One region of the Streptomyces sp. NPDC059355 genome, then DNA from elsewhere that is predicted to be linked to it. Evidence: riboswitches for the same ligand, from Rfam matches in the RefSeq annotation. Region 1 holds a riboswitch; each other region holds the start of a gene.

Region 1 (3,268 bases):
TCCCCGAGCCGATCGGCGACCCCAGCGGCATGATCGCCGCGCAGCCCACGTCCTCCAGCTTGCGCGCCAGCACCGGGTCGTCGTTCGTGTAGGGCAGCACCGTGAAGCCCTCGTCGACCAGCGTCTCCGCCGCGTCCAGCAGCTCCACCCCGTCCGGCAGCAGCGTCCGCTCGTCCGCCACGACCTCCAGCTTGATCCAGTCCGTGCCCAGCGCCTCCCGTGCGAGGCGCGCCGTCAGCACCGCCTCGCCCGCCGTGAAGCACCCCGCCGTGTTGGGGAGTACGGAGATGCCCAGGCGCGTCAGCACCGACAGGACGGAGCCCTGCACCGTCGGGTCCAGCCGCCGCATCGCCACCGTCGTGAGCTCCGTGCCGGACGCGACCAGCGCCCGTTCCAGGATGTCCAGGCTCGGCGCCCCGCCCGTCCCCATGATCAGACGGGACGAGAAGGTCCGGCCGCCCAGCTCGAAAGCGTCGTCCGCCATCGCGCTCAGCCCCCCTGCACCGCGGTGAGGACCTCGACCCGGTCACCCTCGCCCACCGCCGTCAGCGGCCACTGGCGGCGCGGGACCACGGTCTCGTTCAGTGCGGCCGCGACCCCGGTCGGGGCCGCGGTCAAGGCGGCGACCACCGCGTCGAGCGTGGTGCCGGCCGCGATCTCGCGCGGCTCGCCGTTGACGGAGATGGTCATGCGTACGACTCCTGACGTGCGGTGGAGAACCGGCGCGGGCTGAACGGGCGGGCGATCTCGGGCAGCGTGCCGGTGGTCAGCAGCTGTGCCATCACGTCGCCGGTGAGCGGGGTCAGCAGTACCCCGTTGCGGTAGTGCCCGGTGGCCAGGTGCAGGCCGGGCAGGTCGGTCGGGCCCAGCAGCGGGGCGTTGTCCGGGGATCCGGGCCGCAGCCCGGCCCGGGTCTCGGTCAGCGGCAGTTCGGTGATGCCGGGCACCAATTCGTGTGCGTCGCGAAGGAGTTCGTACACCCCGCCCGCGGTGACCGTCGTGTCCCAGCCGAGTTCCTCGCTGGTGGCCCCGATGACGAGCTCGCCGTTCTCCCGCGGCACCAGGTACACGTGGCTGCCGCGCACCACCGCCCGTACCGTCCGCGACAGGAACGGCGCGTACGCCCGCGGCACCGCGAGCCTCAGCACCTGTCCCTTCACCGGCCGTACGGGCGGCAGCACCTGCGCCGGTACGCCGGCCAGCCGGCCGCTGAGCGAGCCCGCGGCCAGGACCACCTGGTCGGCGCGCAGCTCCGTACCGTCGTCGAGCCGTACGCCGACGGCCCTGTCGGCCGCGGTCAGCAGCCGCTCCGCGGCCGCCCGGCGGATCTCCACGCCGGCGCCCTCGCAGGCGGCCAGCAGCGCGGCCGCCAGCCGGCGCGGATCGACCTGGTGGTCCCCGTCCACGCGCAGGCCGCCCCGTACGCCCGGGGCCAGCATCGGCTCAAGGCGGCGGCACTCGCGGCCGGTGAGCCACTCGGACTCCAGGCCGCAGCGGCGCTGGAGGGCGTGCAGCTCGCGCAGGTGAAGCCGGTCGTCGGCGTCGAGGGCGACGGCGAGCGTGCCGCAGGCCCGGTATCCGATGTCCGTCCCGCCGCTGGCCTCGGCCAGCTCGGCGGCGAACTCCGGGTAGCGGGCGGCGGAGGCGAGGTTGAGCCCGAGGAGGGTCTCCTCGCCGTAGTGCAGCTCCGTGACGGCGGCGAGCATGCCCGCCGCGACCTGCGCCGCGCCACCGCCGGGCGCGGGATCGGCGAGTACGGTCCGCAGCCCGTGCCGGGCCGCCCGCCAGGCGGTGACCAGGCCGATGATCCCGCCCCCGATGACGAGGACGTCGGACCCTGCGGATCCGGTGGATCCGGTGGACCCTGTGGATCCCGCGTCGGATCCCTTTCGAGATGAGTGCATGGGCGTCCAGCCCCTCCCTTCGCCGGCATGACCCGGATCAGGTTCGTACGGTCGGAGGCCGCTCAGCCTCCCTCTCAGCCCGGTCCGCCCGGACTCCCGCGATAGGTACGGGCGCCAGCCTAACCCCGCCGCCGGGGGCGGGTAAGGCTGCCTCCCCGGCCGCCGCGCCGGGCCACTGTTCCTGACGTGCCATCAGATCGCTAGGCTGGGCGCCGTGAGCGAGCAGACGGAACAGACTCAGAGCGGCGTCGTCATCGTCGGCGCCGGAATGGCCGGAGTGCAGACCGCGGTCGCGCTGCGGGAGCAGGGGTGGCGCGGCCCGATCACCCTGCTGGGCGCCGAGCCCCACCAGCCGTACGACCGGCCTCCGCTGTCGAAGGCGGTGCTGCTCGGCAAGGCCGAGGACTCCGCGTTCGACGTGGACTTCGAGGGGCTCGGCGTCGTGCTCCGGCTCGGGGTGGAGGTCACCGGGCTGCGGGCCGCCGAGCGCGAGCTGGACACCGAGGCGGGACCGGTTCCGTACGAGGTCCTGGTCCTGGCGACCGGCGCCGAACCGCTGACCCTGCCCGGGGCCGAGGGCGTCCCCGGCGTGCACCTGCTGCGCACCCTGGACGACGCGGCCCGGCTGCGGCCGGTGCTGGCCCGGACGCCGGCGACCGTGGTGGTCGGAGCGGGCTGGATCGGCGCCGAGTTCGCCACGGCCGCGCGCGAGGTGGGCTGCACGGTGACCGTGGTCGAGGCGGCGGACCGGGTGCTGGCCGGGGCGCTGCCCGCGGAGGTCGCGGCCCCCATGGCCCACTGGTACGAGGAGGCCGGGGCCGCCCTGCTGACCGGAGCCAAGGTCTCCTCGGTGGAGTCCGGGCGGGTCCTGCTCGCGGACGGGCGGGAGCTGCCGGCGGGAGCGGTGGTGGTGGGCATCGGGGCCCGGCCGGCGACCCGGTGGCTCGCGGACTCGGGGGTCGAGCTCGGGCCGGAGGGCGCGGTCACGGCGGACGAGTACCTGAGGACCACCCTGCCCGGGGTGTACGCGGTCGGCGACTGCGCCTCGTTCCCGTCGGCCCGCTACGGGGCGCGACTGCTGGTGCACCACTGGGACAACGCCCTGCAGGGGCCGCGGGTGGTCGCGGCGAACATCGTGGCAGGGAGCGCGCTGCAGGTGTACGACCCGGTGCCGTACTTCTGGTCGGAGCAGTTCGGGCGCTTCGTGCAGTACGCGGGGCACCACGCGGGCGCCGACGAGCTGGTGTGGCGCGGGGACCCCGCCGAGGCGGGCTGGTCGGTGTGCTGGCTCCGGGACGGGGCGCTGGCCGCGGTCCTGGCGGTGGGCCGGCCGCGGGACCTGGCGCAGGGGCGGAAGCTGATCG
Region 2 (3,268 bases), on a different contig from region 1:
GACGCCCCACAGCTCGTCCAGCAGTCCGCCCCGCCCGACCAGCGCCAGGAAGGCGGTGCCGACCACCACCGTCGGCAGTACGAACGGGACCGTGACCACCGCCCGCAGCAGCTGTTTGCCGGGGAACTCGAAGCGCGCGAAGACGTACGCGCCCGGGAGTGCGATCAGGAGCGTGAGCACCGTGGAGGCGAACGCCTGCCAGGTGGTGAACCAGAGCACATCGGCGATGTCGGGGCGGGTCAGCACCTCGCCGATCCGCCCGAACTGCCAGCCCTCGTCGGTCTTGATCCCGCGGCCGACGATCGCGGCCACCGGATACGCGAAGAACACCCCGAAGAAGGCGAGCGGCACGGCCATCAGCAGGAGCCGGACGGCCGTACCGCGTGCGCTCTCGCGTCCTACTTCACGACGAGCGAGGACCATGCCTTGACCCACTGCTCACGGTTCTTGGCGATGGTCTCGGGAGCGACGTTCTCGGGCTTCTCGACGACCACGCCGTGCTTCGTGAACAGCTCCGGCAGCTTGGCGTCCTTCACCACCGGGTTCACGAACATCTGGAGCGGCATGTCCTCCTGGAACTTCTTGCTCACCAGGAAGTCGAGGAGCGCCTTGCCGCCCTCCTCGTTCTTCGCGCCCTTGAGCAGGCCCGCGAACTCGACCTGGCGGAAGCAGGTGCCGGTGGCCACGCCCGTGGGCGCCTCGGCCGGCTGCGGCTCGCCGTAAAGGACCTCGACCGGCGGGCTGGAGGCGTACGAGACGACCAGCGGCCGGTCGCCCTTGGCCTTCTTGCCGCCCGCGGAGCCGGAGAAGCGCTCGTTGTAGGCCTGCTCCCAGCCGTCGACGACCTCGACGCCGTTGGCCTTGAGCTTGCTCCAGTAGTCCTTCCAGCCCTCCTCGCCGTACTTGCCGACGGAGGCGAGCAGGAAGCCGAGGCCCGGCGAGGAGGTCGCCGCGTTCTCGGTGACCAGCAGGTTCTTGTACTCCGGCTTGACCAGGTCGTCCAGCGTCTGCGGCGGGGCGATCTTCTTGTCGGCGAAGTACGCCTTGTCGTAGTTGACGCAGATGTCGCCGGAGTCGACGGGCGTGACCCGGTGCTCCTTGTCGAGCACGTACTCGGGCTTCACGTCCGCGAGGCCCTTGACCTCGTACGGCGTGAAGATGCCGTTGTCGAGGGCGCGCGAGAGCAGCGTGTTGTCCACACCGAAGAAGACGTCGCCCCGCGGGGAGCCCTTGGTGAGGATCTCCTGGTTGAGGGCGGCGCCCGCGTCCCCGGACTTCAGGACCTTGACGGTGTAGCCGCTCTGCTGCTCGAACTCCTTGAGGACCGTGTCGGTCACGTTGAAGGAGTCGTGCGAGACGAGCGTGACCGTCTTGGACTTCGGCGCCTCGCCGGAACCGCCCGCGGACTTGTCCTTGGCGTCGCCGCCGCCGCAGGCGCTGAGCGTGGCGACGCCGAGCGCGGCCGCGAGCGCCGCGCCCGCGAACTTCTTGGTGGTGCTCACTGGTGAATTCCTCCTGGGATGACCAGGAGAAGACGCGGCCCTGCCCGGCGCTCAGTGCGAGCGGTCGCCGGGCAGGGCGCAACAGCTTGAGTGATGACCGAACTTCCTACCCCGAATGACCGGGGCGAGGTTCAGAGGGTCTGCGGATGACGGTTACCGCACTCTCAGCGCTGTGGCGCTCCCCTGTCGGAATATGCAATTGGTTCGGCCACAGGGTACCCCGTGGCCGAATCGGGCCCGCGGAAACCGCAGGTTAGCGCTCCGAGGCCGCCAGCTGGCCGCACGCGCCGTCGATCTCCTGGCCACGGGTGTCCCGTACGGTCACCGGCACGCCGTGGCGGGCGATGGCCTCGACGAAGGCCTTCTCGTCCTCGGGACGCGAGGCGGTCCACTTCGAGCCCGGCGTCGGGTTCAGCGGGATCAGGTTGACGTGGACGCGCTTGCCCTTGAGCAGCCTGCCGAGGAGGTCACCGCGCCAGGCCTGGTCGTTGATGTCGCGGATCAGGGCGTACTCGATGGAGATCCGGCGGCCGGACTTCTCGGCGTACTCCCAGGCCGCGTCGAGGACCTCGCGGACCTTCCAGCGGGTGTTCACGGGGACGAGGGTGTCGCGCAGCTCGTCGTCCGGGGCGTGCAGCGAGACCGCGAGGCGGCACTTGAAGCCCTCGTCGGCGAAGCGCAGCATCGCCGGGACCAGGCCGACGGTGGAGACGGTGATGCCGCGCTGCGACAGGCCCAGGCCGTCGGGCTCGGGGTCGGTGAGGCGGCGGATGGCGCCGACGACCCGCTTGTAGTTGGCCAGCGGCTCGCCCATGCCCATGAAGACGATGTTGGACAGCCGGGCCGGGCCGCCGGGGACCTCGCCGTCGCGCAGCGCGCGCATGCCGTCGACGATCTGGTGGACGATCTCGGCGGTGGACAGGTTGCGGTCCAGGCCCGCCTGGCCGGTGGCGCAGAACGGGCAGTTCATGCCGCAGCCGGCCTGCGAGGAGATGCACATGGTGACCCGGTCGGGGTAGCGCATCAGCACGGACTCGACGAGCGTGCCGTCGTGCAGCTTCCACAGGGTCTTGCGCGTGGTGTCGTCGTCGCACGAGATGTGGCGGATGACGCTCATCAGGTCCGGCAGCAGCTCGTCGCGGAGCTTCTCGCGCGAGCCCGCCGGGATGTCGGTCCACTCGGCCGGGTCGTGCGCGTACCGGGCGAAGTAGTGCTGCGAGAGCTGCTTGGCCCGGAAGGGCTTCTCGCCGATCGCGGCGACCGCCTCGCGACGCTCCTCGGGGGTGAGGTCGGCGAGATGCCGGGGCGGCTTCTTGACCCCGCGAGGGGCGACGAAGGTGAGCTCTCCCGGGACAGGGCGGGCCATGGCTGGTACTCCTCGTAAGACGAAAGGCGCGCCGCAGAAGCAGCGCGCCCTTCAAGAGTAACCGCCCGGACCCACCCAAAGCCTTCAGACGTACGTCGTCCCAGCTCAGCGGGGTTGCCCTGGTGAACCGCCCGTCGGCCGGAAGCCGCGGAGCCCGGTTTCAGCCGGTGCCGACGAAGGCGGCGAGCAGCAGCCACACGACCGGGGCGGTCGGCAGCAGGGAGTCGAGGCGGTCCATGATGCCGCCGTGGCCCGGGAGCAGCGTGCCCATGTCCTTGATGCCCAGGTCCCGCTTGATCATCGACTCGCCGAGGTCGCCGAGCGTGGCGCTGACCGCGACCGCGAGACCGAGCAGCAGGCCCTGCCACCAGACGCCGCCGTCGATCAGGAACTCCATGCA
Region 3 (3,268 bases), on a different contig from region 1:
CGTACGAGCCGAGTCGCCCCGGGCCCCCGAGCCCCCCGGGTCGCTCAGCGCTTGCGCCGCCGCCCCCGGCCGCCGCGGACCGGCCCAGAAGCCGCCGTTCCGGCCGGTGATCCCGGCCGGTCGGCGGAGACCACCAGCGCGGCGAGCGCGGTGGTCACCGGGACCGAGGCCACCAGGCCGATCGACCCGACGAGGGTCCGTACGATCTCCTCCGCGACCAGCTCGCTGTTGGCCACCGAGCCCATGCTGCTGTTCGCGATCGAGAACAGCAGCAGCAGCGGAAGCGCCGCGCCCGCGTAGGCCAGCACCAGGGTGTTCACCACCGAGGCGATGTGGTCGCGGCCGATCCGAATGGCCGCCCGGTACAAGGCGCGGGACCCCATCGACGAATCGGCCTGGTGGAGTTCCCAGACCGCCGATGTCTGGGTGACCGTCACATCGTCGAGCACACCCAGTGATCCGATGATCACGCCCGCGAGCAGCAGACCGCTCATGTCGATGTCCGGGTAGAGCCCGTGGATCAGCCCCGTGTTGTCGTCGGTGTTGCCGCTGAGGAACGCCCAGTCGACGAACACCGAGCCGAGCAGCCCGATCAGCAGCAGCGAGACGAGCGTGCCCAGGACGGCGACGGACGTACGGGCGCTCAGGCCATGGCACATGTAGAGCGCGATGAGCATGATCGCGCTGGCCCCGACGACCGCGACGACCAGCGGGTTCGAGCCCTGCAGGATCGCCGGGAGGATGAAGAGGGTCAGCACGCCGAAGCTGACCACCAGCGCGATCAGCGCGAACAGGCCTCGCATCCGCCCGACGACGACCACGGCCACCGCGAAGATGCCGGCCAGCACCGCCAGGGGAAGTTTGCGGTTCACGTCGACCACGGAGTACTGGAGGTCCCGGGGCGCGTCCGGCGCGTACGCGACGACCACCTCCTGGCCGTTCTCCAACTGTCGTGGCGCTCCCGGCTGCACGATCTCGACGAACGTGCGGCCCTTGTCCGGCCCGGTGGCGACCTCGACGGTGGCCTTCTTGCAGTCACCGGTCTGCTGGGCCCGGGCCTCGCGGCCCTCCGGAGTGGAGACGCTTCCCGTGGTCGGCACCTGCGAGGCGTTCACCGATTTGCAGTCGACCTGTTCGAGCGCGACGACCTTGCCCTGCTGGGTCTGCCGGTCGAAGCCGACCCCGGAGCGCTCGTGGGCAGGGGCGCCGCCCGGCCAGAGCACCACCATGCCGACGAAGACGGCGACGGCGAAGGGGATCAGGACCGCGGCGATGACCTTGCGCAGGTGCTTCGAGACGGGAGCCGCCGGTCCGTGGCCGTGGGAATGACCGTGGGAGTGGCCCTGGGATGGGCTCTGGTCATGCTCGTGGTCATGCCCGCGGCCCACGTGTGCGTGGTCGGCGTGACCCGGGGGCTCGGTGGGCGCGGAGGGAGGCTGCGGCGAGGACTTCACCGGCAGATCATCGCAAGAGTTGAGGGGGCCCACTGTTCAGCACGCCACAAATGACGCTAGCGTGGGGGCACCTTTGCACAACGCGGGAGCTCGGAGCACCGGGCTGAGAGGGCGCTGATCACCGTACGCGCAGCACATATGCGTACGGGAAGAGGCTGCGTCGACCGCCGAACCTGTTACCGGGTAATGCCGGCGTAGGGAGATCAGGTCTCATGACCATTCAGGACGCACGCACGCCTGCCGTCAGCCAGGACGCCGACGGCCAGACCGAGCGCCAGCCCGGCTGGCACAAGGGATACCTGGCAGGCTCCCGGCCCGACCTCCGGGTTCCGGTCCGCCAGGTCCACCTCACCAACGGCAAGGACGTGACGCTCTACGACACGTCCGGGCCGTACACCGACCCGCAGATCGAGACCGACGTACGGCGTGGCCTGGCCGCGCTGCGCGAGAACTGGATCATCAGCCGCGGCGACACCGAGGAGTACGCGGGCCGGCCGGTGCGGCCCGAGGACGACGGCATCAAGCACACCTCGCCGCGCGGTGGCCTCAAGAACCTCGACGCGGTCTTCCCGGGCCGCCCGCGTCAGCCCCGCCGAGGCCGTGGCGGCGCCGCCGTCACGCAGCTCGCGTACGCCCGCCGCGGCGAGATCACCCCGGAGATGGAGTACGTCGCGATCCGCGAGAACGTCTCCCCCGAGGTCGTCCGCGAGGAGATCGCCGCGGGTCGCGCGGTGCTTCCCGCGAACGTGAACCACCCGGAGATCGAGCCGATGATCATCGGCAAGCGGTTCCTGGTGAAGGTCAACGCCAACATCGGCAATTCCGCGGTCACCTCCTCCATCGAGGAGGAGGTCGACAAGATGACCTGGGCCACCAAATGGGGCGCCGACACGGTCATGGACCTCTCGACCGGCCGCAACATCCACACCACTCGCGAGTGGGTGCTGCGCAACTCCCCGGTTCCGATCGGCACCGTGCCGCTGTACCAGGCGCTGGAGAAGGTCGACGGCCGCGCCGAGGACCTGACCTGGGAGATCTACAAGGACACGGTCATCGAGCAGGCCGAGCAGGGCGTCGACTACATGACGGTCCACGCCGGCGTGCTGCTGCCGTACGTGCCGCTGACCGCCCGCCGCAAGACCGGCATCGTCTCCCGCGGCGGCTCGATCATGGCTGCCTGGTGTCTCGCGCACCACAAGGAGAACTTCCTCTACACGAACTTCGAGGAGCTCTGCGAGATCCTCGCGACGTACGACGTCACGTACTCGCTGGGCGACGGCCTGCGCCCCGGCTCCATCGCCGACGCCAACGACGCGGCGCAGTTCGCGGAGCTGAAGACGCTGGGCGAGCTGAACACGATCGCCAAGCGGCACAACGTGCAGACCATGATCGAGGGCCCGGGCCACGTCCCGATGCACAAGATCAAGGAGAACATCGACCTCCAGCAGGAGATCTGCGAGGAGGCGCCGTTCTACACGCTCGGCCCGCTGACCACGGACGTCGCCCCGGCGTACGACCACATCACCTCGGGCATCGGCGCCGCGATGATCGCCTGGTGGGGCACCGCGATGCTCTGCTACGTCACGCCGAAGGAGCACCTGGGCCTGCCCAACCGCGACGACGTGAAGACCGGCGTCATCACGTACAAGATCGCTGCGCACGCGGCGGACCTCGCCAAGGGCCACCCGGGTGCCCAGGAGTGGGACGACGCCCTGTCGGACGCGCGCTTCGAGTTCCGTTGGGAGGACCAGTTCAACCTGGCCCTCGACCCGGACACGGCCCGCGAGTTCCACGACGAGACGCTCCCGGCCGAG

The links. A riboswitch is a leader RNA that binds a small molecule or an ion and turns the genes downstream of it on or off. The one in region 1 is predicted to bind thiamine pyrophosphate.
Region 2: linked by a shared signal. The riboswitch ahead of ACFXGI_RS35545 (thiamine ABC transporter substrate binding subunit) and the one ahead of thiO (glycine oxidase ThiO) in region 1 are both predicted to bind thiamine pyrophosphate.
Region 3: linked by a shared signal. The riboswitch ahead of thiC (phosphomethylpyrimidine synthase ThiC) and the one ahead of thiO (glycine oxidase ThiO) in region 1 are both predicted to bind thiamine pyrophosphate.

The regions. Positions count from the first base shown of each region.
Region 1 is NZ_JBHYXN010000014.1:11,821-15,088, reverse strand. Features, by position in the region: gene ACFXGI_RS15795 (thiazole synthase) at 1-484, opposite strand, end outside; gene thiS (sulfur carrier protein ThiS) at 490-690, opposite strand; gene thiO (glycine oxidase ThiO) at 687-1,904, opposite strand; TPP riboswitch at 1,902-2,014, opposite strand; gene ACFXGI_RS15780 (NAD(P)/FAD-dependent oxidoreductase) at 2,119-3,268, shown strand, end outside.
Region 2 is NZ_JBHYXN010000061.1:18,404-21,671, reverse strand. Features, by position in the region: gene ACFXGI_RS35550 (ABC transporter permease) at 1-357, opposite strand, end outside; gene ACFXGI_RS35545 (thiamine ABC transporter substrate binding subunit) at 399-1,502, opposite strand; TPP riboswitch at 1,588-1,697, opposite strand; gene rlmN (23S rRNA (adenine(2503)-C(2))-methyltransferase RlmN) at 1,756-2,868, opposite strand; gene ACFXGI_RS35535 (phosphatidate cytidylyltransferase) at 3,029-3,268, opposite strand, start outside.
Region 3 is NZ_JBHYXN010000007.1:125,544-128,811, forward strand. Features, by position in the region: gene ACFXGI_RS09450 (YibE/F family protein) at 45-1,454, opposite strand; TPP riboswitch at 1,527-1,672, shown strand; gene thiC (phosphomethylpyrimidine synthase ThiC) at 1,667-3,268, shown strand, end outside.